Regions from separate parts of the Paenibacillus sp. BR2-3 genome, predicted to be linked through region 1. Evidence: riboswitches for the same ligand, from Rfam matches in the RefSeq annotation. Region 1 holds a riboswitch; each other region holds the start of a gene.

Region 1 (7,945 bases):
GCTGCTGCTGCCTTCGCATGACACCGTTCAAGCCAAGAGTTTCATCGACCGTTTGCGAAAAACCCTCAACAACTCACTCTTTGAAGGTACGGAGATTTTTCCGCAGGGCTGTCTGTCCTTCTCTGCCGGCATTGCCGGCTACCAGCCGGATATTCATGATAAATCAGAGCTGGTGGAGCAGGCGGACCAAGCATTATATTATGCCAAAAAGCAGGGGAAAAACATGGTGCATATCTTCGGCAACCAGTCGCTTCTGGAGCAGGATATCGATTTCAGTCAGGAGGTACGCGACATTGAGCAGCAGCTCAACCTGTTTATGTACAAGGATCTGGAGACATTTAAGCATTCCAAGCGTGTATTCCGGTATGCTATGGATGTCAGCGAGCAGCTTCATCTGGACGCTCTCTCCAAACGGAAATTTACGCTGGGCGCCCTCATCCATGATATCGGCAAGCTCGAAATCCCTTGGGGTATCCTTAATAAGAAGGACAAGCTTGAGCCTGAGGAATGGGAAATGGTCAAATGGCATGTAACCTGGGGCAAAAAAATGGCGCTAACGAATGACAAATTCAAGGATTTGGCACCCTATATTGAACTGCATCATGAAAGATATGACGGTACGGGGTATCCGTACGGCTTTAAAGGTGAAGAAATTCCCCGCTTATGCCGGATGCTGACGATCATCGATTCTTTTGATGCAATGACAACGGAACGTCCATATCAGACTACAAAATCCGTGGATGAAGCGATTGTTGAATTGCGGGCCTGTGCGGGAAGCCAGTTCGATCCTGAACTCACAGAATTTTTCATCCGCTATATTGAATCCCGCGAACTCCGCCCCAAAGTGGCCTCGTTATAGAATACAACTCCTTTACTTCTCGGGTTGTCCTCATTCATTGCACAGACGGCCTCTTTTCTGTTTAAAAGAGAACGATTACGTTTATTAAGCAGAAAGATATGTAAAAGTGATGCCATGCGAGTTCCTCCAGTGATAAAAAATACCATACCGGCTTCTAAAGGTATACGCGGCATTCGATTACCCTGATAATCCCACTTCATTAGCCTTTGTCGGTTTAGAGGATATTTGCTATAATAATAGCAAATATCATGGAGGGGCGTTGTCATCATGTCAGAAAATTTGGGTCAACGCATCCATCAGCTCCGCCTGGATAAGGGCTTATCCCTATCCGAGCTTGCGGACAAGGCAAATGTGGCCAAATCATACCTAAGCAATGTCGAAAGAAACATTCAATCCAACCCTTCTATTCAATTTCTTGAAAAAATCGCCGGTGCGCTTGAAATTTCTATGCAAGATCTTCTCTATGGCGATCTTTCCGAGGATGAGGAAGGGTCTCTTGATGCAGAATGGTTCCGGCTTGTGCAGGAGGCCATGGCTTCCGGCGTAAGCAAAAAGGAGTTTAAGGAATTTCTGGACTATCAAAAATGGCGGATTGATCAGCAGAACTAGCAGAATCCGTAAAAAGTACAGCGGCAGACGCTGTGCTTTTTCGTATGTAGCACCATCATAACCCCTATCTCTTTACATCGCCTGTAAAGACTTCTCACTGAAGAACTGGCGAATCTCCTGGGCATTGATTCCCGCCTTTTTAGCCTTAAGGAGCAAGTAAACCCATTCCAGATCCAGATCTACCTCTTGTAGTTCTACGTTATCCCCCTGGTTGGACATATCCAAAAAATCTCCTCCTAAGATTCTGATTCTGAGTCCCCAGGCAGTCCAGCCATCATAGTAGTATTTCTACCTTAGACCTGTGACTTTGTGTCCCTGACTTTAGGCAGGTTTACCTTTTTCTGGACCCTTTATGTTAAGGGTCTGGCTTCAATTTTGATGAATATGCTCTCTGCAATAACATTATACAGAGATTATAAGAAAAAGTGTGTCGATTTGTGGGAATATTCATTCGTGAAGAGAAGAAAAAGAATGGCCGATTTTGACAAATGCTTGTACCAAACCTTTAATTAAGGGGAATTTGCGGGAAAAAATAGTGTTAGGTGGGCATATACTGTTTAAATTGACTGTAATAAGTTAATACCCCATTCTCAAATTTTGAAACCGCTTTTTTTAGAAATAAAACAGGACAATTGAATCATTTTGATAGGCCTCTAGATTCGATAGATAAAATTTATAATAGTTCTTCTGAACGGCCTCCTGATCTATACCGTTTTGCGAACGGATTGGACGAAAGTATGAATTGATTACGCGCACTTAAAGTAGCACAATAGGAGGGTGGCAATAGCATTAAAATGCTTTATGATTACTGTAGATTGAAAACGCAAACATCGCAGCTCCGAATAGCGTTAAGCATTCAGCGCTACATTTTGGAGTTCATCCGTTAGGAGGATGTATTCATGGCAGCCAAAGAGCCCTATAACGAATCCATTTGGAGTAAGTATTACGGACCCAACTTGGGGTATATTCAAGAGAAGTATGAGCAATTTGCCAATGATCCGGCTTCTGTAGAAAGTAATTACCGTGAACTTTTCACTGTATCCGGCCCTCCCCCCCTGACTCCGGATTCCGAACAAGCTCCGCCGTCCGTAGTTTCAGGAGACCCCGAGTGGCTTAGAAAAGCGGTAAGAGCATCCAAACTGATTGCCAATATTCGTATATATGGCCATATGGCCGCCAATATTGACCCGCTGGATCGCGAGCATAACTCCATGACGAAATGGCTTAATCCGGAAACTTATGAGCTTACCCGGGAGGATCTGATCGCTCTGCCTGCCTCGCTGATTTGGGAGAATGCGCCGGCTGATGTTCTCACTGGATGGGACGCCGTTCACCGGATGCGTCAGGTTTATACACAGACTATAGCTTATGAGTTCGGGCATGTACACGACGAGCAGGAGCTAAGCTGGCTGAACAGTCAGGCCGAATCAACAAGCTCTCCCTCTCCTCTGAATAACACAGAACGCAAGGACCTGCTCAAACGGCTGATACAGGTAGAGCAGTTCGAAACCTTTTTACACAAGACCTTTGTAGGTCAAAAGCGATTCAGCCTGGAGGGCAATGATGCACTGGTTCCCATGCTGGACGAAATCGTACGTGCTGCTGCATATGACGGTGCTGAGCATATATTGATGGGCATGGCCCACCGTGGACGGCTCAACGTGCTTGCTCATATTTTGGGCAAACCCTATGATATTATTTTCTCTGAATTCCATCATTCTCCGAACAAAGAGCTGTTCCCCTCCGAGGGGTCAATGGGTATTAACTATGGCTGGACCGGTGATGTGAAGTACCACCTGGGTGCAGACCGGGCGGTCCGTGAAGGTGAAACCGTGCGAACCCGGCTGACGCTCGCAAATAATCCCAGTCATTTGGAATTCGTCAATCCGGTTGTGGAGGGCTTTACCCGGGCAGCTCAGGAAGACCGCAGTACGCCTGGAATGCCTATATTGAACACGAATAAAGCAATGGCGGTACTGATGCATGGGGATGCCGCTTTTCCGGGCGAAGGTATTGTGGCGGAAACCTTGAACATCGGCAAGCTGAAGGGTTACCAGAATGGCGGAACGATCCATATCATCGTCAACAACCGGATCGGCTTTACAACAGAAAGCGAGGATTCCCGGTCTACCCATTATGCAAGCGATTTGGCTAAGGGGTATGAAATTCCGATTGTGCATGTCAATGCGGATGATCCTGAAGCCTGTGTTGCTGCCGTTCGTCTCGCCAGCGCCTATCGTAATTTGTTCAAGAAAGATTTCGTTATCGATCTGATCGGGTACCGCCGCCACGGACACAATGAAATGGATGATCCGGAAACTACCCAGCCTATCGTTTATGGCAAAGTGCGAAACCATCCGACCGTTCACAACATTTACGCCGGGCGTCTGATCCATGAGAAAGTCACCACCCAAGACGAAGTGAAGGTATTAAATACCGAGGCAGAGAGCATTCTGCAGGAAGCTTATGATAATATGAAAGAAGGCAAACACAAGAACACGGAGAGCAAAACGGCCGTTCCTGTTCAAACCGGAGACTCCGGTTCGCGTTCCACAGCCGTAACCTTAAGCAACCTGCGCGAGATTAACCGCCAATTGCTGACCGTGCCGGATGGCTTTCAGGTCTATCCGAAGCTGCACCGTATTTTGCAGCGCCGCAAGGATGCTTTAAATGAAGGAGAAAAGGTGGATTGGGCGCTGGCGGAAAGCCTCGCATTCGCAACCATTCTTCAGGACGGCACACCGATTCGCATTAGCGGACAGGATTCACAGCGCGGAACCTTTGCACATCGCCATCTCGTCCTGCATGACAGTGAAACGGGAGCGTTATTCTCTCCATTGCACCTGCTGTCCGGATCACAGGCATCGTTTGCAGTATACAACAGCCCGCTGTCCGAAGCATCGGTACTCGGCTATGAGTATGGCTATAACGTCTTCGCGCCCGAGACCTTCGTCATCTGGGAAGCGCAGTACGGCGATTTCGCCAATGCTGCACAGGTTATTTTTGACCAGTTCATTGCCGCTGGACGCGCCAAATGGACGCAGCGCAGCAATCTGGTCATCCTGCTTCCGCACGGCTATGAAGGACAGGGTCCGGAGCATTCCAGCGGCCGGCTGGAGCGTTATTTGCAGCTGTCGGCAGAAGAGAACTGGACTGTGACCAATCTGACCAGCTCGGCGCAATATTTCCATCTGCTGCGCCGTCAGGCGGCATTATGCGGGCAGGGGAACGCTCGTCCTCTGGTTATTATGACACCAAAGAGTCTTATCCGTAATCCGCGCAGCACCTCCGAGGGAGTGGAGCTGGCTGCAGGCCAATTCCAGCGGGTACTGGCAGAACCGCTGCTGGGCCAAAAGCCCGGCGAGGTGAAACGCTTGGTTGTATGCAGCGGCAAGGTTGCCGTTGACCTGCAGACTGAGCTGGAGTCAGCGCGTGATAAGGATTGGTCCTGGCTGCATATTCTCCGGCTGGAGCAGTTGTATCCTTTCCCGGAACGCGAGCTGGCAGCACATCTGGGCAGCTTCACTTCGCTTCAGGAGATCGTATGGGTACAAGAGGAACCGAAGAACATGGGCGCCTGGAGCTACGCTGAACCCCGTCTGCGGGCTATCGCTCCGTCCCACACCAGCGTTCAGTATATTGGCCGTCCCGAGCGTTCCAGCCCGGCAAGCGGATATGCAGATGTTCACAGCTATGAGCAGCGGAGAATTGTCTCGGAAGCCCTGAAGTTAAATTCGCAAGTACAAGCGGCTGTGCCGTCCACCTGAAAGGACGGCGTCACAATAGTGTAAACCATTATGTTTGGGGAGGTAGCGGCCTGTGTCTGAAATCAAAGTACCTGATCTGGGTGAATCCATTTCCGAAGGAACGATCTACAAATGGCTGGTCAAAGAAGGTGACACTGTCGGACAGGGAGATGTACTCGCAGAGCTTGAGACCGATAAGGTCAATCTGGAGATTAGCGCGGAGGAAGATGGCGTCATCTCCTCCATTCTGCGTCAAGCCGGCGAGAATGTAGCTGTCGGCGAAGCCATCGGTGTGATCGGCAGCGGAGCTGCTGCGGGAAGCAGCAAGCCGCAGGCGACAAATGCTGCGGCTGAAAGCGCAGCGGACGCGGCTGCCGGCAGCGCCACGGCTGCACCGGCAGCGGAGAGCGTCAGCGCTGCTGCACCTGCCGCTGCGCCCGAAGGGCCGGGAGCGGGCGACAGCCCCGCTCCCCTGGCTTCGCCGGGCGCAAGGAAGCTGGCACGGGAGCGCGGCATCGAACTCGGCGAGGTAAGCGCCCGTGATCCGATCGGCCGGATTGGCCAGGCCGATGTGAAGGAACATGGCGCAGCAGGGCCGGGGGCCGCTGCGCCAGCGCCGTCCACGCCGCAAGGCAAGGCGGCGGGTGCTTTGCCGGCAGCCGGCAAAGCGCAGCAGCCGGAGGACGGCAAGGCCGTTGAGCGCAAGCGCATGTCGCGCAGACGGCTGACGATTGCCAGCCGCCTGGTGGAAGCGCAGCAGACCGCGGCGATGCTGACCACCTTCAACGAGGTGGATATGACCGCCATCCTCGACATCCGCAAGCGGCGCAAGGACGCCTTCAAGGAGAAGCATGAAGTCGGACTCGGATTCATGTCCTTTTTCACCAAGGCAGTTGTCGGCGCACTCAAAACCTATCCTTTACTTAACGCCGAGATTGACGGCGAGGATCTGCTGATCAAGAAGTTCTATGACATCGGTATTGCTGTCGCTGCCAAGGAAGGACTGGTCGTTCCGGTCGTCCGCGATGCAGACCGGCTTAGCTTCCCGCAAATCGAGCGGCAGATCGGCGAGCTGGCTTCCAAGGCTCGCAACAATACACTCAGCCTGTCCGAGCTGCAGGGCGGTACATTTACGATAACCAACGGCGGGGTATTCGGCTCCCTTTTATCCACACCGATTCTTAATACGCCGCAGGTCGGCATCCTGGGCATGCACAAGATCCAACTCCGCCCGATTGCGCTCGATGAAGAGCGGACTGTCAACCGTCCGATGATGTATATCGCGCTTTCATACGATCACCGGATCGTTGACGGCTCGGAGGCGGTAAGTTTCCTCGTCAAGGTGAAGGAACTGCTGGAAGATCCGGAGGCACTGCTGCTGGAAGGTTAATGCGGCGTTGTTGAATCGTTGCATGGTTTGCAATAAATTAAAAACAAAGAATGACCCATTTCGCTCGAATGAGCAGAAACGGGTCATTCTTGATGGGTTTTATTCAGCATGTTTAAATCTTTTGTACCTTTATCCTGTATAGGTGCAATGCCAATTTGTATAATTCCATTCGTTTTTGGCCGGTAAATTTATACTGCTCCATGTAATGCCTAAGAGAAAAACCGCAATTATGGAACCACTTTCCCCATATCCTGATTACTCAAAAAGACCTTAAGCACGCTCTAGTTGCACTCTGTACATTTATTTGACGCCTAAATCCGATAAATCCTTGGCTAACTGCACTCTGTACAATTAAATCTCGTATAATGTCCATATTTACAAAAATCCCGAAAAATAATTGTATGAAATACATTTAGTCGGCTCATATGGGGCAAACGGAGGATTATAATTGCACTTTCTACAGCTAAAAAGAATTAAAAAAAGGACCCTCTTCAGCAGCAGACATTTCTACTGAAAAGACGGTCCTATGAGAGGAAAACTAACTGCAATAACGGAACAAAGTGGTTACGTAAAACTCTGTCCGAACCAGACCTTAAGCCGTCCGGCCAACAGGGTTCAAGCTCATGCCCTTCTCTACCTTGACCTTTTGCACCGGTGCCTTCAGGGAAAGCGCGATGATGCAGGCCAGCAGGCACAGGAGGCCGATAACGATGAAGGTAGGTTTGAACCCGCCCAGATAAGCGGCAATGAACGAACCGGACAGTGCGCCGATGCCAAAGCCCTGATAGACAATACCATAGTTCTTGTTGTGATTTTTGAGACCGAAGAAGTCGCTGACAATGGCCGGGAACACCGTAATGTTGCCTCCGAAGCAAAAGGCAATGGCTGCCACACAGGCGAAGAAAATACCAAAGCTTAGTGTTGCGAAGCTAAGTACGAGCATTGCCGCAGCAGTAACCGCGAGTGTAGCACTGACCAGCTTAAGACGGCTCATTTTGTCAGATAAAGCTCCAAGGATCAGGCGTCCGGCTGTATTGAAAATCGCAATCATCGCCACCGCATTAGCCGCCGTCTGCACATCAAGTCCGGCGAGCTTTACGCCGATATCCTTGACAATACCGATCAAATACAGGCCGCTCATACAAGCGGTGAAGAAAATGACGAACAGCAGATAAGCCTCTTTGGTACGCAGCATTTCCTTAACGGTGTAGTCTTTTTGCCCAGTCGGAACGCCGACCGTTGCAGATGTTTCTGATTTGGGTTGAACACCCGGAGCAGGAGCAGCTTCGCTGACCAAAAGAGAGCCGATTACAATCATCACCATAACGATCATGCCCCAAT
Region 2 (7,945 bases), 1.9 Mb from region 1:
TGTGTTCGTGGCAGGTGCGGCCGTACAGTGGCTGCAGGAGGGGCTTGGACTGATCGAAGCACCGGCGTGTTCTGAGCAAAAGGCGAAAGAGGTCGAAGACAGTGAAGGGGTTGTGGTCGTACCAGCCTTTACCGGGCTAGGCGCACCTTACTGGGATATGTATGCCAGAGGCGCGATATTTGGCTTAACCCGTGGAACCACTGCAGGACATTTGGTGCGCGCAACCCTGGAATCGCTGGCTTTTCAAACGCGGGATGTTATCGGAGCTATGGAAAAAGACGCCGGAATGCCGCTTACCGAGCTGAGAGTGGACGGAGGAGCCGTTCGCAACGATCTGCTGATGCAGTTCCAGGCCGACATTCTGGGCAGCGAGGTTACCCGGACGACATACTCCGAAACGACTGCACTTGGTGCGGCTCTTCTAGCCGGCTTAACCTCCGGCATCTGGACCAGAGAGCAGCTGCTAAGCTTCAACAAGTCGGAGAAGGTGTTTGTTCCCCTCATGGAGAAGGAGGAACGCGAACGCCGCTACCACGCCTGGCAGGACGCAGTCTCGCGTACAATGGGCTGGGAGAAGCACTAGGAGCTTGGAAAGAGTTTCTCAAAAGCAAGAGGAGGTGTCCCATCTGCCATTTTCATGGCTTATGGGACACCTCCTTTTAGTTCACTTAATACTCCATAACGAAAGCTACATTTTGCCAGCCGGCACCAACCGTCCAAAACAATACTTTATCACCACGTTCAATTTTTCCGGTGGTCACAGCTTTGTGAAGGGCAATAAAAGGGCTGCTGGTGGAGGTATATCCAAACTCATCACCTATGTATACTGCTGCATCTTTATCGATGCCGACTTTTTCGGAAACGGCAAGAATATTAGGAAGTGACAGCTGTGAGAAACAGGCTGCTTTAATAGATTCTGGTGCAATATCATTGTTCGACAGCAGGGTTTGGATAGATTCAGATGCAGCACCAACACAGATTGAATCATCGAAGGGAATAAACTTAACATTGAACTCCCCGGTGTTCACTCCTGTCTTGCCCAGCTTAGCCAAGCCTTCAGCAGGAAACAAGGAATTACCATAGACACAAGTGTCTGTCTGGTAAATAGAATCAATGAACCCTGTCGAATTCTCATCACGTTCCAAAATGACTGCCGCAGCAGCATCACCGAAGTTAGCATAATAAACGGGATCATTCTTGTCGGCATGAGGTGCAACGTGATCGGAACCGATGACCAGAGCGCGCCGGATTCTGGGATTTGCAATCATTTGGCGGCTAACCTGTTCAATTGAAGCCGTCATTCCGGCACAGTTGGCGTTACTGTCGATACATATCGCATGGGATGCGCCGTTAATTAATCGGTGGATCATTAATGAGTTCGTAGGAAAGATATATTCAGGAGTTTGAGTCGCATAGGCGATAAGGTCGATATCTTCTCCGGAAAGTCCGGTTTTCTCCAAAACATTGCTGGCGGCCTCAAAAGCCATTGTCAGGGAGTTCTCGTCCTCATTGTCAATGCTGTAGCGGGTTTCACGACCTAAGGCCGTCAAAAGTCCACGGATATCAATACCCTTTTCATCAAAATGCTGAATGAAAAAGTCGTTCCCAATCTTGTTGCTTGGATGATAAATATCGATGTCCTTAATACGAATCCCAGCCATATAATTCCTCCTAAAATTACGAGCATGCTTAACCTAAAACCCGCATTAATGGACTAGACACTTACCGTAGAAATGATCTCTAAATTCTCAATTCCAGCCTTACGACCCAGTCGGGACAGCTGCATTTTAAGGATAGGATTATTCTCAAGTGTGAGTTTTACTTTTACGAAACCGTCGCTTTTAAACATGATGAAGCACCCTTCAAGCAGAGGAACAACATCAGCTGAGGTTACATTAAGTTTTCTGCAATCAATTAGGAGTTCGTAGTCGGCAGGATTGATAGGACTAATTGTTTGTTTATAGGCCTGAATGGATTTTGTGCCGTCCTCTTCTGAGAAAGTACCTTCCAGCTCGATATTCATTACCTTGTTAGCTGAATCCGTCTTTAAATTAAATTTCCCCATTTGTGCATCTCTCCCATTGTTAATTGTTTTAAAGCATGCCAATCTTTATATCCGCTAAAACTATTTATTAACGTCAATTTTCGACATTAACCTTTTATTTTTGGGATATTTTAACTCTATTATTTCATATATTTCTCAAATATGCAATGTAAAAGTCGAAAAATGTATTAAAATGTCGTGAAAGATTTATTGGATTTCATCAAGTGTAGAGAGTAGGACATTAAAAGCACTAATCACTCTTGGTGCTCCTACACAAGGGACTAAATGCAATAACGTGCCTTTGATTTGTTCAATAGTGATCCCGACACGAAGCGCCATGATATAGTGAACTCCCAGTTGGTCAAACTGTCCCATTGTAATTAAGGAAGAGATGACCGCGATTTCCTTCCAGTCATTGCCGATGGTGTTGCGCTGAAAAATATCACCATAGGCGTTTCCCATTATATATTCAGCCAGATCGGGAAAATGCTCTTTAATCGGAGCCAAGGCTTTAGCGCCATAGTCTCCGGAAAGATTAGAAAAGTGGTCCAGGCCATTCATAACATTGTCGCTCATATGTACCTCCTCTAGAGATTTAGTGTACGGTGTGCGGTTGGGGGGACTTCGTCACGGTCAGTTAACAATTCGATGACGGCCACAGCATTCAAAGCGACAGCTTCTCTAATTGCTGAAGCAAATTGTTCTGCAGTCTCACACTTAAAGCCGGTAGCGCCCAATGATTCAGCGAATTTTACAACATCCATAGGTACTTCGAATATAGTCCCATCATTTCGGCCTGTAGTTTTCTCCATACCTTTTAGCGCCATATCCAGTTGCATATTATTCACAACGATAAAGATGACAGGGATATCTTTACACACGGCTGTATTAATCTCTGTCCCCAGCATCATAAAGCAGCCGTCGCCTGTGATGCAGAAAATCGTTTCAGCGGGTGAGGCCACCTTGGCTCCAATGGCCATGCCGATCGCATTGCCCATGCAAGCAAAGTAAGCATCAAAAACCAGGCTGCCTGGTTTCTTCACCTTGTACCATTTGACAGCATTGAAACCGTGACTTCCATCGTCGACGAACACTGTATTATTATAAGGGATTAGATCACTCATAGTGCTTAGTACCGATGCCAGTGAGAGCTTGGGGAGGACAGGGAGCTCTTCCGTATAATCTACAGGCACGGTTTCGCGTTTAGTAACAGTGTCAGGATTAATATTATTGATATACAGCCTCAGGTTTTGGCGAAGATCTCCGGTTACCTGTATGGTCTTGGAGGTTAATATTTTTCCGACAAAGGTAGGATCGCTGTCAAACTGAATCAATGTCGCCGGATGATTCTCCCGCCCCAGATTACAGATGGTCATATCGCTTAACCGTGATCCCAGAACGATATATAAATCACTATGGTTCAGTAGATCTTCACCGTGTTTGCATCCCCCGACACCGATCGGACCGTGATACAACGGGTGATCCCAAGGAATAGCTCCTTTACCTCCAGGCGAGGTCACGATAGGAATATTAAAGATTTCAGCTAATTGAATCAGCTCCACATGGGCTTCAGACCGATTAACACCTTTACCGGCAATAATTAAGGGATTAATGGAGTTATTAATGGCCGAAATTACACGATCAATGTTAGCAAAACTTACGAGGAATTCCCGCTCCGGGATAATAATATTGCATTCTTCAAGCCGTTCCGTCTGAACATCAAAAGGTAAACAAAGATGAACAGGTCCACGCTTGCCGCTCAGTGCAATTGAAATCGCATGATTAAAAATGGTGCCGAAGTGGTCGCCGCGTTCAACAAGCTTACTAAACAATGTAGCAGGTCTGAACATCTCTGCCAGATCAGCAAGATAAGAGGACGAATCCTGGCATTGTGGAATTCCTAGTTCTTTAATGGACTGGTGACCGGTAATGAATAAGACAGGTAAGTTATTAGCTTTAGCATGCGCTGCTGCGGTGAGCAAATTAGTGCCTCCTGGGCCAGAGGTACCAAAAGCTACTCCGAGATTTCCGGTTTTTAGAGCGTAACCGGAGGCTTCGAACCCGGAGCTTGATTCATGTCTCCCAGGGATAAACTCAATTCCATAATCCACCATCTTTAAAGCTGCAGGACAAATAGATTTACCTATGATTCCAAAGGCATGGGTTACTCCGAGGTTACGTAGTGCTTCTGCCATGTAATCTGCGACTGTCTTCAAAAGTTACACCTCACAAGTGAATTTATGTAGATTAAATTATCGATCCATCGAATAGAAATCGTCAGACCTATAAAATTAAAAAAATAAAACCTGTGCTCAAATACAGAGCACAGGTTGGTAGCACAAATCGCCGTAGAGACCGCATAAATAATCCAGTCATTCTGGTTTTTCAGCAACCTGGCAGTCATGACCCCATTAATTACCGAGGCTGTAGATCCATGGCTTTGCGTCATTCTCTTTCGAGAATTTTGCCCATATAAATTTGTGAATTTCAAAGAAGAATAATTTTCCTTTACAATATATTCCTCGAGCACCTTTGTCAATAAAATTATACATAATAGCTCGAAATTTGACGAAGAATGTGAATAAATTAGGAAAATTAGATTCTATTTAAAACTTAAAGACATGGATAGTCTTTTGCAGTTGAAGTACGGAACGGGTCATAATTTCAGTTTCATCGGCTACCGCTTGAAGCGCATGAATTTGTTCGTTCATTGCCGCTGAAACTTCCTCGGTTCCGGCAGCAGTTTGCTCAGTGATTGCTGAAATATTTTGAATAGCGCCGGAGATTTTCTGCGCACTCTCCAGCATGCTGTCGCTTTCTGCAGAGAACGAAGAAATTTGCTCGGTTATATACTGAACACTTTGTACAATCTGGGCAAAAATCTGGGCGGTTTCAACAATCATCTCATTTTGTATTTGCACGACTTCTTCATTGATGGAGATATTCTCAATGGCTTGCTTGATATCATTCTCGATACTCCTTACGAGACCGAACACTTCTTTCGTGGAGGCGGTAGATTCTTCAGCAAGCTTACGAACCTCCTGGGCAACGACGGCAAAGCCTCGTCCATGTTCCCCGGCCCGTGCCGCTTCTATGGAAGCATTCAGCGAGAGGAGGTTGGTCTGCTCGGCAATCTCTGTAATCGTCTTTGTAATCATCGTTATGCCTTTGGCATTTTGGGAGAGGGCCTCGATGGTCTGCGCTACTTTTTCGGTAGCATCGATATTTTTCCGCATTCCGGCAGCTTGGGTATCTACAGAATGTCTGCCTTTTTCAACCAGATCCAGCGTATGTATTGAACGTTTGTTCATTTCTTTCGTTGAACTTGTGTAGTTGGATACTTTAGTCTCTATGTCTTTTATAGATTCCGCCATATCGGCAATATCAACGGATATTTCATTCGCTCCGAGAGCCAGTTCATTGGAGGATGAAGCGACTTGAGCCATTACAATTTTCAAATCCTGATTCTTATTCTCTATCCCGCGGCTTGCATCCGTTACCTGGCGGGTAATCTGTGAGGCTTCTGTAAGGATTTTCTTGAGTTTATCAATCATACTGTTGAACGAGCGGCTTATATCGCCCATAGAGCCTGTCTCATCAGCTCTGGAAGTAAAGTCTCCTTTCGCGATCGTGTGCGAGATATTGGAAATGTCGTCAAAGGATGATGTAAGCGTTCTCTCAATGTAGCGGGAAAGAGGGTATGTGAGACCGCCAAGTAAAGCTACCAGGATAATTCCTGCAAATGCTTTACCTATAATCAAAAATGCAATCAAAACAGGAACAGCGAACAACGCGGCAACCATAAAACATCCGGCAATGATTCTTTCTTTTAACGCAAGCTTGTTCATCCAGGCCATAACAAACAGATCCCCCTTAATTATGTTGACTATTGTAATATTATAGGTGTTTTTGGGAGCCGAGGTCTATTGTAAGAATTGACATAAATCATAAATCTTTAAAGTGGTATAAAAATAGGGGGTGTCCCATAAGCCATATAAATGGCTTTGGGTATCCCCGTTGTTTTTCGAGTAGGATGTACATTGACGCTTGCTGTGGACGCTCCGCGAACGGACCGTTGTTCCAATCGCTGTTGTCCCCAGATTTTATTTATTCTCCTTAGCGGTGAAAATCCGGGGACAAAGGCGACCGCTACCGCTTTTCCACAATCGTTCCGTCCTCTCCGCTGCTTTAAGCAGAAAAAGTTTCGACAATCCTCTTTAAAATCACAAAAAAAGAAACCGTCCTTTGGTAAAATGGAAGTACCACCAACCATCCTAAAAGGAGCAATTTCTCTGTACATTCTATATACCATAGACCAACTTTACCTGCCAATGGATTTAGAAGAAGATCTTCCACCCCATCACCTCGTTCGTGTCGTTAACGCCGCCGTAAATCGACTGGACGATACCATCTTTGACGCAGCCTACCCCGGCGGCGGCCGCGATAGCTACCATCCCAAAATGCTCACCAAAGTCATGATCTACGTCTACACCCAGCGCATCTATTCCTCCCGGCAAATCGCCAAAGCCATTCGGGAGAATCCTACTTGGAAAGCGAAGAGATCAAGGCCGTGGTTAAATACGGCAACTACCACAAAGAAAAGAGCAAGACATGGAAAGAAAACATTGGAAAGATGGAGAACTGGACGTACAACGAAGTCGAAGATACGTGGACGTGTGCGGCCGGAACAACGCTTCATTTTTGCTATGAGAGTAAGAAAACAATTAGATAGTGGATATGAACTCCGGCAACGCCATTACCGCAGTACCGGCTGTCATGGTTGTCCCCTGAAAGCCGAGTGTACAAAGGCTATGGGATATAGAATGTACAGAGAAATTGCTCCTTTTAGGATGGTTGGTGGTACTTCCATTTTACCAAAGGACGGTTTCATTTTTTGTGATTTTAGAAGGAGATTGTCGAAACTTTTTCTGCTCAAAGCAGCGGAGAGGACGGAACGATTGTGGAAAAGCGGCAGCGGTCGCCTTGGTCTCCGGATTTTTACCGTTAAGGGAAATAAATAAAATCTGGAGAGCACAGCGATTGGAACAACGGTCCGTTCGCGGAGCGTCCACAATAAACCAAGACCGTAATCCTACTCCAAAAACAACGAGGGTGTCCCTAGCCATTTACATGGCTTTTGGGACACCCCCCTATTTTTCTGGTGACTATAACGTCTACAGAAGGATAACTTCCTCGGCTGTGTTGATTTCCGGTAATCCGGCCAATTTCACAAGCACCTCAGTTGGAACGGCTTTGTCAACTGTCAGGAGCATGATTGCGGCACCGCCGACAATTTTGCGGCCTACCTGCATGGAGGCAATATTGACATCATTTTGCCCGAGCAGCGTACCCACCAAACCGATGATACCCGGTTTATCGTTATGGGAAATGAAGATCTGGTGACCTTCCGGAGCAATATCGACCGGGAATTTATTTAATTGCACGATGCGTTCACCGTACCCCTGCAGGAGTGTACCGGCAACCAGCTGTTCTTCGCCATTCTCTGTTTTCAAAGTAACGGTTAGAAGGTTGGTGAAGCCTTTTGTTTTGGAGGCTTGGGTTACGACCACGTTGACATCGCGCGTTTTGGCCAAATGCATGGAATTCACAATATTTACATCGCCGCCGAAATGACGGGACAGCACACCCTTCACGATGTAGCGGGTCAAAGGCTGTGTATCGACATCGGATAGGTCACCCGCATATTCAATATGAATTTCACGGACGGCTCCATTAGTAATTTGGGTGACAAAGCTGCCGAGCTTCTCTCCAAGATTGAAATACGGCTGAAGTCTTTTCATCACGCTTGGGGCAACCGCAGGGATGTTAACGGCATTGATAAACGGTTCATTCCGCAGAATGTGAAGCACCTGTTCCGAAACATCAATCGCAACGTTCTCC
Region 3 (7,945 bases), 230 kb from region 1:
GGACTTAACCCAACATCTCACGACACGAGCTGACGACAACCATGCACCACCTGTCTTGGGTGCTCCGAAGAGGGACACTATCTCTAGTGTTTTCACCCAGATGTCAAGACCTGGTAAGGTTCTTCGCGTTGCTTCGAATTAAACCACATACTCCACTGCTTGTGCGGGTCCCCGTCAATTCCTTTGAGTTTCAGTCTTGCGACCGTACTCCCCAGGCGGAGTGCTTACTGTGTTAACTTCGGCACCAAGGGTATCGAAACCCCTAACACCTAGCACTCATCGTTTACGGCGTGGACTACCAGGGTATCTAATCCTGTTTGCTCCCCACGCTTTCGCGCCTCAGCGTCAGTTACAGCCCAGAAAGTCGCCTTCGCCACTGGTGTTCCTCCACATATCTACGCATTTCACCGCTACACGTGGAATTCCACTTTCCTCTTCTGTACTCAAGCCACCCAGTTTCCAGTGCGACCTCAGGTTGAGCCCAAGGTTTAAACACCAGACTTAAATAGCCGCCTGCGCGCGCTTTACGCCCAATAATTCCGGACAACGCTTGCCCCCTACGTATTACCGCGGCTGCTGGCACGTAGTTAGCCGGGGCTTTCTTCTCAGGTACCGTCACTCTCATAGCAGTTACTCTATGAGACGTTCTTCCCTGGCAACAGAGCTTTACGATCCGAAAACCTTCATCACTCACGCGGCATTGCTCCGTCAGGCTTTCGCCCATTGCGGAAGATTCCCTACTGCTGCCTCCCGTAGGAGTCTGGGCCGTGTCTCAGTCCCAGTGTGGCCGTTCACCCTCTCAGGTCGGCTACGCATCGTCGCCTTGGTGAGCCGTTACCTCACCAACTAGCTAATGCGCCGCAGGCCCATCCCTCAGTGACAGATTGCTCCGTCTTTCATTCTCTCTTCAGGAGAACAAAGAAATTATCCGGTATTAGCTACCGTTTCCGGTAGTTATCCCAGGCTAAGGGGCAGGTTGCCTACGTGTTACTCACCCGTCCGCCGCTAAATCCTATTGAAAGCAAGCTCCCAATAAAACTCCGCTCGACTTGCATGTATTAGGCATGCCGCCAGCGTTCGTCCTGAGCCAGGATCAAACTCTCCAAATTGGTATTTAGAAAGAGCGATAGCTCATTTTGAAACATCTGACGAGAATTTACATTCTCATTTTTGGATTTCACTTTCATAAAATCCCACTCACTCGTTGTTCAGTTTTCAAAGATCAAGTTCTCGTTGTCGGTCATTAATGCCTCACCAGCAACTCTTATAATATATCACATTGTATTGAGGAGTGCAAGCTTTTTTTTCGAAATAACTTATTTCGCTAATCACTTCGCTTATTTCTTCTCCAACAACGCTTACTTATAATACCCCATCCTCAGGGGTAAAAGCAACCCTATCAGCAAAATAAAAACAACCTGCTTAATTATTAAGCAGGTTGTCCATTAATTGAGTTAAATTTCAACAAGTATTAATAAACTTTAGCAGTCGTGTATTTATTCGAGCTTTTGATCAGCGTTGCAGTTTTCTTGTTCTTGATCAATCCAGCGTCTACAGTCGTGTCAATGGTTACCCATTTGCCATTCAACAGCACTTCATTCCAGGCATGATACTGACTGACATAGCTCGTGTTCCCCATAACCAGTTTGGTTGGAATATCTACACTGCGAAGCATTGCGGCAAATAAGGAGGAATAATCGTAACAAATACCTTTTTTGTCCGTAAGAGTATTATCTATATTAGGGATGTAATCACTGGATACTGAACTCGCTAAACCATAATCATACTGCACGTTCTTAACGATGTAGTTATAGATGGCTTTCACTTTCTCTTCATCTGTTTTCTTTCCTTGTGTCAGCAGTTGAGCTCTTTGAATGGCTTTATCCGAGGAACTCCATTTAATATTCTGAACGGAATTCAGATATACAACATTAGTGTTGCTTAAGGACAACTGTACCATTGCAGAGTAGACCGTTCTGTATTTGTTACCCGTAGTGTTCTCAAGAACAGTAACCTTATAGGAACCATTTCCTTGTTGAAGTGGAAAACGTTCATTTTGTTGAGAAGAGAACAGATTATAGGTGTAGCTATTATTGTCCTTAGTAATCATCAGCTTGGTGCGTTTGTCTTTCGGCACTTCGTATTCAATTCCGATTACACCCTCCGTAAGCTTCGAGGTATTCAACCAACTGGAATCGGTAGTTGCAGCATCTGCTGTAGTCACCTGAACAGAAGTGGCCACTACAAATAGCGTTAATAACATAAAATAAACCTTTTTCAAGGATAAAACTCCTTTCGGTAGCTGGCTGCCATCCTTACGGGAAGGCCCTTTAGCTTTGCGTCCCTAACTTTCGTCAGGTTTGCTATTATCGTATAAGCTCTATCTTTGTACTATTTAGTAGAGTCTGATAGAAATAGACTTGAACAAACAAAAAAAAGCCCTTCATTCGGTAGCTGGCTGCCATCCTTACGGGAAGGCCCTTTAGCTTTGCGTCCCTACTTTTCAATAGGTTTGCCGTTATCGTGCTTAGCTTTTATAGTTAATATATTACCATATTTTCGCAATTACTCAATAGTAAAGTAGATAGATTTATTTTCATATTATTAAAATTATGATAGTTCAAATTTATCATATCTTTCAGGACAATTTGGCATGCACTATAAGCCGATGTGTCGGATTTACGAGCGGATCACATGTTATAAGGGTAAGAATCTTATCTTTATTGTTGCCGTTCAGAACAGAAACGTCGGTTGGCTCCACCACTGAAATATCATAAACCTCGTACTCATAGACTTGGTTCTTTGTTTTTACAGTAATAATGTCTCCAATGGCTACTTCATTCAATCTGTTGAATAATCTTCCGGTCGTTCTGGCCCTGTGTGCAGCTATAGCTGCATTGCCGATCTGACCGAGGGGGGTTGTTTCCTGCATATGTGCGGCGGCATGCTTCATATTGGCTTTCGTAGCCCCCTCCAGCACAGGCAGCTTCAGGTTTATTTTATTAATTTCAAGGAGTGCAATAACGTTATCGCCCATTTCCGGCCCGGCTGCGGTTGGACTGTCCCCTGCAGTCTGGGCTTGCTCGTCCAGAGCCGATTCATCCGCAAGCAACTGAGCAACCTTGGCATATCTGCTTTCCAGATCAGCATCAGCCGTGGGATTTGCACTATCATTGTAGCTCTGTTCCGCGTCTTTCAACAGCTGGCTTTGCTGCCAATCGTTATACCACTCATTAGCCTTCGGATAGAGCAAGATCAAAATACCGCCAAGTATAAGCAGATAGGAAAACTTACGCATAATTCGCACTCCCTTCTATTCATAAGCTCATACTATCCTTTCAAAAAACCCATTTCCGGCTTCCGAAGAAGTTAATAATTACTGTAATAAACGTAACCATAACTTTAGCCATCAAAACTTGAACCCCGAGCTGATCTGTCAAAAGACGCATAAGCAGCAGCGAGATTCCCAGCACGGCCAGATTCAGCGCAATAAATTTCAGCAGCTGCGTCCGGTCGAACCCTTCCTGACTGACACGTTCCCGATCCCGAAAGGTCACTTTTTTGTTAAGAATAAAGCTGTTGGCCGTACCTGCACTGTAGGAAATGACCTGAGCCACCGGATAGAGCATCCCTATGGAGTGCAGCAGTGTAAATACAGCAAAATCAATCAGCGTGTTGAGCAGGCCGACCGCATTGAACTTCAGAAATTGAATGAATCCGGTGCGGAGGCTTTTATCGGGCATAAATATCGTCCTTCCGGTCATCCTCAAATTCTCCATTACGGTACCCCGCCGTCTCACGCACAATATAGAGCGGTCTGTCTTTGGATTCGTCGTAAATCCGGCCGATGTATTCACCAATGATCCCAAGCAGCATAAGCACAATGCCGTTAAATAGCAAATTGACACCTACTATTGAAGTCCAGCCCGGAACGGTCCATGATGTGAACAGCCTCTGAAACAATACAAAGAACAGGTAAATAAAACTGGTTAAGGAAAGAAAGAAACCAATATAGGACGCGATCTTCAGCGGCTTATGTGAAAAAGAGGTGATTCCGTCAAGCGCAAAGCGGATCATTTTTTTTAGCGGATATTTTGTCTCCCCGGCAAAACGCTCCTCACGCACGTATTCGACCGCCGTCTGGCGGAAGCCCACCCAGCTCACCAGTCCCCGGACGTAACGGTTTTTCTCCTTTAATCCTCTAAGAACATTACACACTTTCCGGTCAATCAGGCGGAAGTCCCCTGTATCTGTTGGAATATCCACGCTCGTCATGCTGCTTAGAAGCCGGTAGAAGAGTTTTGCCGTCACTTTTTTGAAAAGAGTCTCTCCATGGCGCTTCAGCCGCTTCGCATACACGACCTCATAACCTTCCTTCCACTTCGCAATCATCTGTAATATTACCTCCGGCGGGTCCTGAAGGTCGGCATCAATGACAACAACCGCCTGGCCTTCCGAATAATCCATGCCTGCGGTTATAGCTACCTGATGTCCGAAGTTACGGGAGAAATCAATCAGCTTCACATTCTCGTCGCGGCTGCTGATTTCCCGCATGATTTCTACGGTACGGTCACGGCTCCCATCATTAACGAATAGAAGCTCATAGGGTTCACCGCAGCCGTCCATTACTTTTTTCAATCGATCGTACGTATGGGCAACAACTTCTTCCTCATTGAACATAGGAATAATTACGCTGTATCTGGCCTTCATTACGTTCCTCCTCAAGCATAGTTAACTATTTATAATTTTAAAAAACCCAGGTAGGGAACCAGCGCAGGATGTTCGTTACGTAATCCCCTCTGACCACCATACCCGACAGCACCGGATAGAATCCGATAAAGAGCAGCGCCGCAGCCGCCACAAAAATATAACGTACAAAACGGGCTTTTGGAGACCTGCTGTCCAGGAGCTTCATCACATAAACAATACCAAGAATCAGAAACGGCACCATGGCAAAATAATGGTAAAGGAACGTCTCGCGCGGGACAAGCATCCAGGGCACGTATTGTGAGAAGAAGGCAATCCAGATCATGTACAGATTTTTGTCCTTGCGTTTGACCGTCAGCCATAGAGCAGCCAGCATAGTGAAAATCCCTGTCCACCAAATCAGCGGGTTGCCCATAGTCACAATACTGCTCACCTGACCCTCCGGGAGGCCTTCTCCGCCACTAAAGAACCAGACAGGTCTCTTCATAAACGGCCACTGCCACCAGGATGAAGAAAAAGGATGGGTAGCTACAAGCTGGCTGTGATAGTCATACATATTGATCTGGGCATCAATCAAACCTTTTACCGTAAATCCTTCAGGCGTTACTGTCAGGACCGGAATAAAGGAAAGGCTGTATATGAGGATAGGAATTAGCACAAAGAATACAATGCAGCTTAACAAGGTAAGAATCGTATTCTTCCAAAAGGATTTAACGGCCTTCTGACTGGCATTTCTCAGTTCCAGATCACCCAGCTTCCCTTCGGCCAGAACACGTCCCGCCGCCCGGTACTGCCTATAACGCTCGAATAATACCAGTGCCAGCATAATCGCCAGCCCTGCACCACCATACAGCACGATCCACTTGGAAGCAACTCCGATGCCGAAGAATAGTCCTGACCAGAACAGCGGCACCAGCGTTTTCCTTAGGGGAACGAGGTAGAAATTAAGTGTGAAATAGCGCTGCATGAAGTAGAACATTAACATGATGAAAAAGACGCCGTACACATCTATGGTTGAAATCCGGGTCTGGGTGAAATGCATGAAATCAAGTGCGAATAATCCCGCTGCAAGGGCGGCGTATCTGCTTTTACTGAATAAACGAAAAGCCATCATATAGATAAGCGGCAGCATGGCAATACCGAACAGCGTGCCGATAATCCGCCACCCGAAGGGATTTACACCGAAAAGCTCCATCCCTACAGCTATGAGCAGCTTGCCGAGCGGTGGATGCGTATTCTCGTAAGGTACAATGCCGTGTGCATACTCATAAGCCGTACGCGCATGATAAATTTCGTCGAAATAGGTTCCATTCATGAACCCGGAATACTCCGGAATCATGGATTGCTCATCAAATAAATGGGCCGGGGTTCCGTGTTTGGGAACGGCTCCGGGCTCGGGAGTCACACCGGCAACCGGAAGCGGAGTTCTTCCGCCTCCCTGCTCGTAAAAAGCCATCTCATACAGCGAAAATCCCGGTGAATTCACTGTAAGCTTCACGTAGCGGGCAGTGACGTTCAGGGGTTGGCTTTTCCACACGAATACATTGCCGACTTCCTCGTCTACATCGACCTGGTTATTCCACGCATCCGGGGATTGGCCGAATTCCAGCTTAAACTTGCCTGTTCCCACACCTCCGAATAGGTTCACGCGCTCCAATGGCTTGCTCTCACCCAAATCTACGTAAAAGCTCTCGCCGTGGGTGGCCGGCTCCCAAAGTGTTTCCGGTGATTTGGATGAACCTAAATGAAATAAAGCCAGTGCGGCATAAACGGCTGTGATCGCAGCCATCCATATCCAGTCCTTGCGCTGAAGCTTCAGCCGGAACCCGTGTCCACTTTCCGCAAACGGCCGGATGTCTTCTATGATCTTCATATCCCCGGCACTTTTTTCTGCCGCTGTGTACGGCGGGAGAAGAGGCTTCGTCACTTTCTTGATATACACATGGTATCCAATGCAGAGCATATATAACAGGAGCCCGAGATTGGCGATGGCCGTTGTCAGCACAATTCCATCCGATCCCGGATTAATGCCGGCATTCAGATGGGCCAGCGTGTAGCCGACATTGAGATACTGGGTCAAGCTGAATCCCAGGAACAAGGTCAGGAAACGGCGGTCCCTGCTTTCTATAAAACTGAATAGACAGAGAATCAGGACCGGGAAGAGATAACGCTCATGCATTTTGGTTCCCAGCACAAACACAACCACAATTAAGACCATTCCGATAAAGTAGGATTTGGACAGATTCAGGCGGTCTCTTTTAAAAGAATAGAGTGCTGCCAACGCTACCGCCGTCAGAATAAAGATAAAGCCCCATATACGATAGGTTATTCCCAGCCATGTCAGGTCCAGGGAGGACCACAAGGGGTCCGTCAGTGCATAAAGGTTAAACGCGTTGACTGACGAATACGGATAAGAGGATAAGGTGTTTTTGTACAGATGAATAATCTCGCTTATCCCGCCGTTGTTCCAGAAAAATGGAGCGGCCAACATAACGAACAAGCCAAGCCCGTAGAGGGCACCGACTGCCAGCTGCTTCCAGGCCCGGTGATGATAGAAGGCAAACAGCAGAACCGGTGTGAAAATCAGCGCCTGCGGCTTGATTATTACCGCAAGAGCGAACCAAATAGCTGATCGCACAAAAGCCTTGTCTACAGCCCCGCGGATACTGAGGAGCAGGAAAATCAAAAAGAAGGAATCCGCTTGTCCCCACGCAGCCGAATTAATGAGCACCGCCGGGTTGAATAAGAAGAGCAGCATTAATCCAAACGCCAGCCCTGAGCCTAATTTCTTACGGCCTACTCGATAAATCAAGTATCCAAGCACCAGATCGGAAAGGATGGCAGGCAGCTTGAAGAGCAATGTCTCACCCGCCGATCCATGCGCAAAGCCGAATATGCCCCGTACAAGACTAAGCAAATACAATATGTATAGATACCCTGGAGGATAGTCGGCAAAATAACCTTCCTGATAGAATTTCCCCGGACCCAAATCAACCAGACGCTGACCCCAGGCTATGAACGTATTCATGTCATTCTCATATCCCTGTGCGGTCAATCCAATCCATATCCGCAGGATAAGGGCGGCTCCGAAAACAACATATAACCCTCTTGAATAGAAAACCGCAGGCTGATTCAACAACCCTTGACTGCGGAAGGCTCTAGTATAGAGGAAGGCGAAAAAAATGGTGAACAACGACGACAGCAGCAGCAGCTTGGCGGGTGACACTTTATGTGGCGC
Region 4 (7,945 bases), 1.0 Mb from region 1:
TGAATTCTGTTCCCGTTCGCATCCTCAATCCGGTACAGCTTACCATCTTTACGATAGGTATACGAAATTCTATCCGGTGTTTGCTGCGTATAGGAACCATCGGTATTACGGACGAGGGTATCGTATAAACCATCCGGCCCTTCATATTTACCACCGGCAATCGGGTCAAAACGGTAACTTGCACCCTCCGGCGATGTAACATACAGCACTCCGTTTTCTCTGAATTCCAGCTTCCGCTCATAGGAGTGATGCCAGCCAACCCCAAAATCCCCGTCATACTTGTCTCGGCTGTGATAGGTAAGGGACATGTCAAGCGGCATGACTGCTTGTAAGCTGATGTTTGTCTGCTTGAAAACAAAATCTCCCGTAGCCAAGTTGACTGGATCGAACGCTGCCGGCAACGGATGTTTGTTCCGGTTCGCATACTCCTCTTGAATCCGGTCGTCATCCTCGTGACCGATTTCACCTGCATGCTTCGGGTTCATAATCCATAGGTTAACTCCCTCATCAATTGGACCATAACAGACCTGATCGTTGCAGTCCTCGACCGGGAAGCCGTTGAATTTGGCAATTTCACTGATCATCTGTACGATTGCATCTTTCTCATCTACACCATAATAATAGCTGGCTACGACGGCCCAGTTAATACCCCATGCAGGAGCAGTGTATTTAAGCACCTTCAACTTCTCGGAGCCTGTCGAACGTTTACTATCAAAATCCCTTATAGAAAAGGCTTGAATCTCCGCAATTTTATAAGCCGGAAGCTCTATTTGCTTTTCCCACTCTCCGATATATTTAGCCGGTGGATTATCGGATCGTTCCGGAAAATTCGTGAAATAGGAAGCATCCGCAGGTATGTTAAGTGCCCAAGATGAGGTTCGCGGCTTCACGGGAACTCCCGTAACGAGGGTCTCCACTTTTTCGTCATCGAAGGTCGTATTGTCGCGAACCCTCTGAATCAGTTTCATCTTAAGCTCTACCTTGGTGCCGATCTCCGCAATGCCGCGGATAATATACTTGCCGCTTTCCGGGTCTCGGATTATCTCCAAGCCTTTGGGCTGCGGTGGATTAGGATTGATAACCTGTACAGTCCCCGAACTGCCGTTATTGGGAAAACGGGTTGGGGTGACTTGAATTTGATAGTCACCTTCCGGCGCCGGCTTGCCGCTTATCAGTCCGTCCCATAAATAATAGTTACTTGCATTAGTGGCATAGCTGCCCGAATCCAGTGTAGCTACCGTGGAACCATTACGTTTTAAATTTATGACCGTATCATGATATTCCTGCGTTTTGTCCTTGGGATCCGGATTGTCAAAACTGAAATTCACTAGTGTCTGTCCACCATATACTGAACTGAAGGAACTCTGATCAATCTTCAACGAGGTGTCCGCATAAGCTTTCGGCAGATCCTGATTTGGAAGCAGCGGCAGTCCCGTCAGCACTATGATAAATGCCAGAAAGCATTTGCCCAAAAGCCCAAGACGATTCCCCCGGCTCCATCCGTTTTTCTGTGGCCTATCGTTGCTCATTGAAAGACTTCCCCTTTCTTGCCCAGCCATCTGTAAATAACAGCCGCGGCTTCGGCTCTTGTGCAGGTAGCCCCTGGATTCAATCGGTCGCCGTTCCCTTGAATGAGACCACTCTTGATGGCCGCCTGAACGGAAGGCTTGGCCCATGCATGGACCTTGGCGGCATCGGTGTATGCAGTCAACGCTTCACTTTGCTCTTCTTTCCGCAGCGAGGCGGCATTCGTCAGCATAAGCATCATTTCCTCGCGGGTGATGGAGGCATTCGGTTTAAACAAACTTCCTTCATACCCTTTGACCCACCCCGCCGATGCCGCCTGTTTTACCGCATCCGATGCCCAGTGGCCCGCAGGCACATCCTTGAATGAAACGCCCCCCTCCGTTTGGCCTCTCAGACCAGCGGCTTCAACCAGCATTTTGGCGAACTGAGCGCGTGTGACGGATTTTCCGGGTTCGAAACGTCCTGTGTCCATGCCATTCACGATCCATCTGGATGCAAGCACTTCCACCTCGTCTTTTGCCCAGTGGCTCTTCATATCCGTGAATGAAGGCTCGTTTAGGAACAGGGCGTACAACCCAGGCTCTTCAACTTGCGTCCGAATGTTCCGCCAGGAGGCGTCCATTGTTCCACCGGCGTAAATCCACTGTCCGGTAGCCCCGTTATAACGGTAAACGCCTGTCCGATTAGCGCGGTCGGCTGTTGCAGGGGATTGCTCTAATTCAAAGGTAAGCGAAGCTGGTTTTTCCAATTTCGCTTCCGAAGTCCATGTCCAAGAGATCCCAAGCCATGTCATTTCTTTATTCTTCGTTGCAGCCGGTCCGCTTTTCTCTACAAGAATCCGTGAATCCTTGCCGAATGTCCCCGGTTCAAAAGTGAGCCGTACGTCTTGTCCGCCCGCGACCACTCCGCCGTTAGGGCCGATAGAATCCCTGCCCTGCTGAAGCGCAGCCGTTGAAGCTGTATCGCCGGTTTCGCTTTTTACGACCTCCCTGCTAACCAGCCGGCCATCCTTGGCAATCGTGAGTTCTTCTCCGTTGAAGCCGACAAACTGGGACGGCTTAACGACACCCAGACTGAATGTTTTTCCGGTCTGTAAATCTGCGCTCCGCACAATCGCCTCTCCGCCCGAAGCCTCCAGCCAAGCGGCTGTTCCCCCTGAAATGCTCATTTCCTTGTATTCGGTTTTACCCAACATGACCGGCTGGGTCAAGTCAACCGGCTGGGGATCGCTCTCTTTCAGGTCAAGGAACGTATACTTTCCTTTATATTCAGAATCCCGCTGCTTCCACAAAATCTGCTCTCCGTTGAATACGAACCGCTCCACGTAAGAGGTGTAAGACAGGTCAAGAATCTTCCGGCTCGTTCCGGAAGAAATCACGTATTCATACAGATCGCCGTCCGAGCCACCTTGGTAGACAATGCTTCCGTTCGCTACGACCGGGTCTCTCCCTTTACCTAAATCTGTCAAAGTCCCATTTGTCTGGTCATATAAATGCATGTCATATTGAGGGTTAGTCTGCCAGACAATATAATCGCCGTCGATAGAAGGTATGCGATTCTGCCCTTCATTTACATTCAGCTTGGTCTCGACCTTCGTTTGGACATTGTAACTGTAGATATCCCAGTTAAAATTAACAGTCCCGGCGATTTGGTTTCTTTTGTCAGCCCATACAACAACCGGCTCGCCTTTTCCATTAACACCAACGACGGGAGTATCCGTCATTTTACCGTGATTTGTTACTGCAAGTGTTTTTCCGGTAGCCGTATTGCCGTAATAGATTTGACCCGCATAATTCGCAGCTCTGGACCGCCAGACCACATGAGTCCCCGATTCCCGAACATTGATTCCGTCGACAGTTAATGAAGACGCTTCATCCTTGTAGGTATAGACCGTTTCCGCAAATGTCCGGTTGACGGGCATTCCACCTGTCGCGATTACTCCCGCCATCAGCAGCAGTGCCGCTCTTTTCCAAAATACGCTTTTCATAAATTTCTCCCCCTTAAAAATAACAACAAAAAAACCAAGCCTCTTGAGAAACCCGGCTGCCAGGTCATGAATGGAATCATGACGGAAGGCCCGTGGCTTTGCGTCCCCGACTTTCGTACGGGTTTGCCTTTGTTCAAGCACTTGGTTTCCCATTAATAGTGCTTTATGTATAGTCAATAAGTCTTGCTGCTTCCAAAATTATACACAGTTCTACATATTATTACCATAGTATTTTTTCAGGTCATGTTTATAAGTCAGTTCAGACGTCTCTCCATCAAAGCATTGATCTTCTCCGACCCGATAAGCATAACGACAACATAAGCCACTATAACAAACGGAAAAATCATAAAGGTAGTATGAGCTCCCACCCACCAAAGCAGAGGCGGCAATAAGGCCCCGCCTGTATAGGCTACAGCCATCTGATAACCCATGATTCTCTGCGAATGCTCTTTTCCAAACCACACAGGCGTCTCATGCAGCATGCAGGGAAATATAGGTGCAGATCCTAAACCTACCAAAATAAAACCGATAAGTGAATAGATGGTCGGTAGCGGAATGACCAAAAGTATGGCTCCAACCAGAGCTATCGTTTGCCCTGCACGTATCAGAATGCGGTTGTTGAATCTGAATGTAACAAATCCGGTGATAAACCGCCCTACGGTAATTCCTCCATAATACAAGGAAACCCACTGGGCGGCCACAACGGCCGATAAATCCTTAACGTTAACAAGAAAGCTGCTGCCCCACAAGCCCATCGTTGCTTCCATACCCACATAGAACAAAAACGTAAGAAGGGACAGTTTAACACCCTTGATTTTCAAGGGTTTTTCGTTTGATACGGTCTCTGACAGCACAATGTTACTCCGATCTGCTTGAGACTCATTTCCTTCTTTAATATTGTTATTCTCCACTCGCTTCCATAAAGGGAGAGTACAGAAAAGCAGTACCACCAGAACAAATTGTATAATAGCTACAACCAAATAACCGCTCTTCCAGGAATTATCACTGGCCATATAATGGGACATAATAATGGGTCCAAGCATCGCGCCAATTCCCCAAAAGCAATGCAGCCAGCTCATATGATGGGCTTTATAGTGGGTAGCTACATAGTTATTCAACCCTGCATCGATAGACCCCGCCCCCAAACCAAGCGGCAAGGCAAGAATAGCGAGCCAAAGGATCGAGGGTGACAAAGAAAATCCCAATAACGACACCGCCGTAACCGTCACACTTATAAAGGTAACATTCCCCGTACCCCACCGTTTAAGCAGGGTTCCGCTTGCCAAACTTGAGAAGATCGTACCCGCTACAATAATCATGGACAGCAAGCCCGCTATTTCTATCGGCGCCCCATATTGCTGCTGCATCACAGGCCAAGCCGCTCCAAGCATCGAATCAGGCAATCCCAGACTGATAAAAGCCAAGTATATAATGATTAAGAAAAATGTAGCCATTCGATTACCACCTGTATTTTTATTTGGTTAACTGCAAGTTGGGTTCCAGCGTACTCAAGGTTTGTACAATCATGCCCTTTACATAATCAGCCGCAAAATCCTTCGAAAGAATCACCCTCGGCATTGCGCTTGGCGGGAGCTGTGTGCCGCATAATTTGGTAATTGCATTCAAATGTTCCGGCCTTAAAAAGCTTCCATACAGCACCACGGCATCAGGATTTAGCACGCTGCTGACCGCCACCGTAAGTTTGCCTATCGCTTCGCACAGCCGCTCAAAAGATGCAAGCAAAGAATCCTCACCCCAAGGAATCCCAAGCGGCATATGGGCCACTTCCCCCGCGAAACTGCGTTTTCCCTTATAAAGCTTTCCATTGATAAAAATACCCGCACCTGGTGGAAACCGCTCGGGGAAATATAAATAGACTATTGAGGAATCCGCCTCTACCTGCGTCCTGTTACAGAAACCTATGACTGCCGCGTTCACATCATTCTCTATGACAACCGGCTTGTGATACCGGAGTCTGAAATGCTCCGTTACAGAGATGCCGAGCAATGCCTCATAGTCCGAAACAACCATTTTACCATCGTATTCCGCACCGGGTAAGCCTAGGCCAATAGCCTGAATAGAGGGGTGCCCGGCAAGCGAAGTGTCAATGATCTGTTCCAAGCTCAGCAGATTCACCTTCTCAACCTTCACATCTGTTTCATACACACAACTGCCGGAGAGATTAACCACAGAGCTATGTATAAAGATGTCCCCATCCCTTTCATGCGGGAACAAAATCAACGCAAGCGCGTAATCCTCGTTGTAAATATATTGCTGCGCCGGCCTCCCTCCACGGGATGAGGTTAACCCTGCCTCCAGCACTTCATTTTGCCCTGCCAAATGCTGCAGCATCGTGCCGACAGTGACAATACTGAGTCCGGTAATCTCGGCAATTTGCCGTTTTGTAGCCTGTTTTTTCTCCTTCAGGACTTTTCGTACCAGATTTATATTTACCTCTTTAATCACAATGGCATTTCCGCCAATGTTCTCCACGTCCATCACCTCAGTTATTATAATACTTTATAAAAGTGTTTTAATAAATAGTCTTTTTATGGCCATACCCGTTATACTGGCTGAAACGATTAATGGCTGGAATGGGTCACTAGATAAGCAAAGCTGAAAAAAACTTCGGAAGGATCTCCGAAGTCTTTTGTTCATATACCTCCCTCCCGACTCTCCGGCGGCAGCACAAAGCTGATCTCAAAACGGGTACCTATTCCTGCTTCACTGGTTACTTTTATTTGTCCGCACTGGATTTCAATCAGCTTCTTCACAATGGACAGACCCAACCCGGTACCCCCATACTGACGGGAACGGGACTTTTCGACTCTATAAAACCGTTCAAAGATATAGGGCAGTTCATCTGCAGGAATACCAACCCCGGTATCCTCCACTATAATAGTGATGGAGTCAGAGCCATATATCAAATAAACATCTATGCTTCCCTGCTCTGTATAACGAATGGCATTCTCCAGCAGGTTTAGTACGATTTGTTCCATACGTTTGCCATCGGCACGAACCATTATAGCTGTTCCTGATTGATTGATATTCAGCCCCAGACTTTTGTTCCTCGCCTTCAATTCGACCTTTCGGACAGCCTGTTCAATGAGTTCGGACAAATCGATCCATTCCGGCACAAGTGAGATTCTTCCCTCTTCCATCTTTGCCAGATCGAACAAATCATCTACTAAATGCTGAAGTCTTACTGCTTCCTGATAGATAATGTCCAGATACCTGTCCTTCTCTTCTTCAGTTTCATACAACTGCTCCTTAACCACCTTGGAGTATCCTTCCAGATAAGTTATGGGTGTCCGCAGCTCATGGGATATATTTGAAAAGAATTCCTGGCGGGTATCCCGGTAGCGCTGCAGATCCACCGCTAAATCATTGATTGCCTCCGCTAAAGTGCCTATTTCATCCTTACTTCTGATTTCCAATCGGGTTTCCAGCTCACCCTGGGCAATTTTACGGGTCGCACTTTGCATTTGCAATAGCGGACGGGATAGAATTTGAGCGATAATCCAGGTTATGCCCAGGGCCAGTAAAAATGCACCCATCCCCGAGAGGAGCAATAAGTTCCGCACGCCTGATAGCGATTGTTCCATTTGTTCCGTAGAGGACATGACGTATAAAGCCGAGTTAATTACTCCTCCGCTGGATATCGGTTGGCCCGACACCATATAACGATGTCCCGCAGTATCCTCATACTGTAGATTTATCTTCTCCCCGGAGAAAATCTTATCGATGTCGGAAGCCCTAATAAAGGATCGGTCCGCTGAATCATGTATTCCTGAATGCAGGATGACTTCCCCATTTTTTAAAATATTAAAAATACTGACACCCGAAAACTCGGCAAATGTCTTCATGGTTTGCTCGGATGTAGTATCATCGGCATTGGCCATAACCGCGAAGTGGGAGGTAATCTCCTCGTTTTCTCTCTGCATTTCTGCTGAGTAAAAATTAGTAAACATTCTGTCAATTGCAAAGCCGAGGAATAATAAAACGATCAGAAATACAGTGATGATCACAAGGCCAAGCTTAAAGCCGATCCGGTTATTTCTCATTCTTTATCTCCCGGAACATGAAATTTATAGCCTACTCCCCACACAGTTTGAATCGGATTATAACTCATGCCCGCCTTTTGCAATTTTTCACGCATATTTTTGATATGGGTGTCTACAACCCGAGTCTCGCCCTCGTAATCATACCCCCACAGCCTTTCCACCAGCTCCTCCCTGCTAAAGACACGCTGCCTGCTCTGGGCTAATGCAGCAAGTAGATCGAACTCCTTTTGGGTTAATTCGACCCCAACCTCTTGAACACGAACCTCCCGGGCATCCGGGAGTATGGTTAGCTGCGGAAATTCCATCACCCATACCTGAGGCTCAGAGATCTGATTAATCGTTGATCTCCGAAGTAAAGAGTATATTC

The links. Region 1 has a riboswitch for cyclic di-GMP ahead of PaeBR_RS01720 (anti-repressor SinI family protein). Riboswitches for the same ligand answer to the same signal wherever they lie in the genome.
Region 2: linked by a shared signal. The riboswitch ahead of PaeBR_RS10630 (thiamine pyrophosphate-binding protein) and the one ahead of PaeBR_RS01720 (anti-repressor SinI family protein) in region 1 are both predicted to bind cyclic di-GMP.
Region 3: linked by a shared signal. The riboswitch ahead of PaeBR_RS02875 (transglutaminase-like domain-containing protein) and the one ahead of PaeBR_RS01720 (anti-repressor SinI family protein) in region 1 are both predicted to bind cyclic di-GMP.
Region 4: linked by a shared signal. The riboswitch ahead of PaeBR_RS20945 (S-layer homology domain-containing protein) and the one ahead of PaeBR_RS01720 (anti-repressor SinI family protein) in region 1 are both predicted to bind cyclic di-GMP.

The regions. Positions count from the first base shown of each region.
Region 1 is NZ_CP126311.1:350,326-358,270, reverse strand. Features, by position in the region: gene PaeBR_RS01730 (diguanylate cyclase) at 1-859, shown strand, start outside; gene PaeBR_RS01725 (helix-turn-helix domain-containing protein) at 1,127-1,468, shown strand; gene PaeBR_RS01720 (anti-repressor SinI family protein) at 1,541-1,687, opposite strand; cyclic di-GMP riboswitch class I at 1,727-1,814, opposite strand; gene PaeBR_RS01715 (2-oxoglutarate dehydrogenase E1 component) at 2,368-5,235, shown strand; gene odhB (2-oxoglutarate dehydrogenase complex dihydrolipoyllysine-residue succinyltransferase) at 5,288-6,604, shown strand; gene PaeBR_RS01705 (OFA family MFS transporter) at 7,197-7,945, opposite strand, start outside.
Region 2 is NZ_CP126311.1:2,234,391-2,242,335, forward strand. Features, by position in the region: gene glpK (glycerol kinase GlpK) at 1-583, shown strand, start outside; gene PaeBR_RS10615 (ketoacyl-ACP synthase III) at 669-1,661, opposite strand; gene PaeBR_RS10620 (hypothetical protein) at 1,715-2,065, opposite strand; gene PaeBR_RS10625 (carboxymuconolactone decarboxylase family protein) at 2,252-2,620, opposite strand; gene PaeBR_RS10630 (thiamine pyrophosphate-binding protein) at 2,632-4,260, opposite strand; cyclic di-GMP riboswitch class I at 4,429-4,523, opposite strand; gene PaeBR_RS10635 (methyl-accepting chemotaxis protein) at 4,651-5,901, opposite strand; gene PaeBR_RS10640 (hypothetical protein) at 6,382-6,561, opposite strand; gene PaeBR_RS10645 (hypothetical protein) at 6,520-7,065, shown strand; gene serA (phosphoglycerate dehydrogenase) at 7,219-7,945, opposite strand, start outside.
Region 3 is NZ_CP126311.1:581,715-589,659, reverse strand. Features, by position in the region: rRNA gene PaeBR_RS02880 (16S ribosomal RNA) at 1-1,109, opposite strand, end outside; gene PaeBR_RS02875 (transglutaminase-like domain-containing protein) at 1,472-2,281, opposite strand; cyclic di-GMP riboswitch class I at 2,295-2,375, opposite strand; cyclic di-GMP riboswitch class I at 2,447-2,527, opposite strand; gene PaeBR_RS02870 (class D sortase) at 2,639-3,298, opposite strand; gene PaeBR_RS02865 (GtrA family protein) at 3,339-3,743, opposite strand; gene PaeBR_RS02860 (glycosyltransferase family 2 protein) at 3,733-4,710, opposite strand; gene PaeBR_RS02855 (glycosyltransferase family 39 protein) at 4,748-7,945, opposite strand, start outside.
Region 4 is NZ_CP126311.1:4,346,735-4,354,679, forward strand. Features, by position in the region: gene PaeBR_RS20940 (DUF6531 domain-containing protein) at 1-1,529, opposite strand, end outside; gene PaeBR_RS20945 (S-layer homology domain-containing protein) at 1,526-3,514, opposite strand; cyclic di-GMP riboswitch class I at 3,558-3,652, opposite strand; gene PaeBR_RS20950 (MFS transporter) at 3,769-4,968, opposite strand; gene PaeBR_RS20955 (ROK family protein) at 4,988-6,013, opposite strand; gene PaeBR_RS20960 (sensor histidine kinase) at 6,169-7,578, opposite strand; gene PaeBR_RS20965 (response regulator transcription factor) at 7,575-7,945, opposite strand, start outside.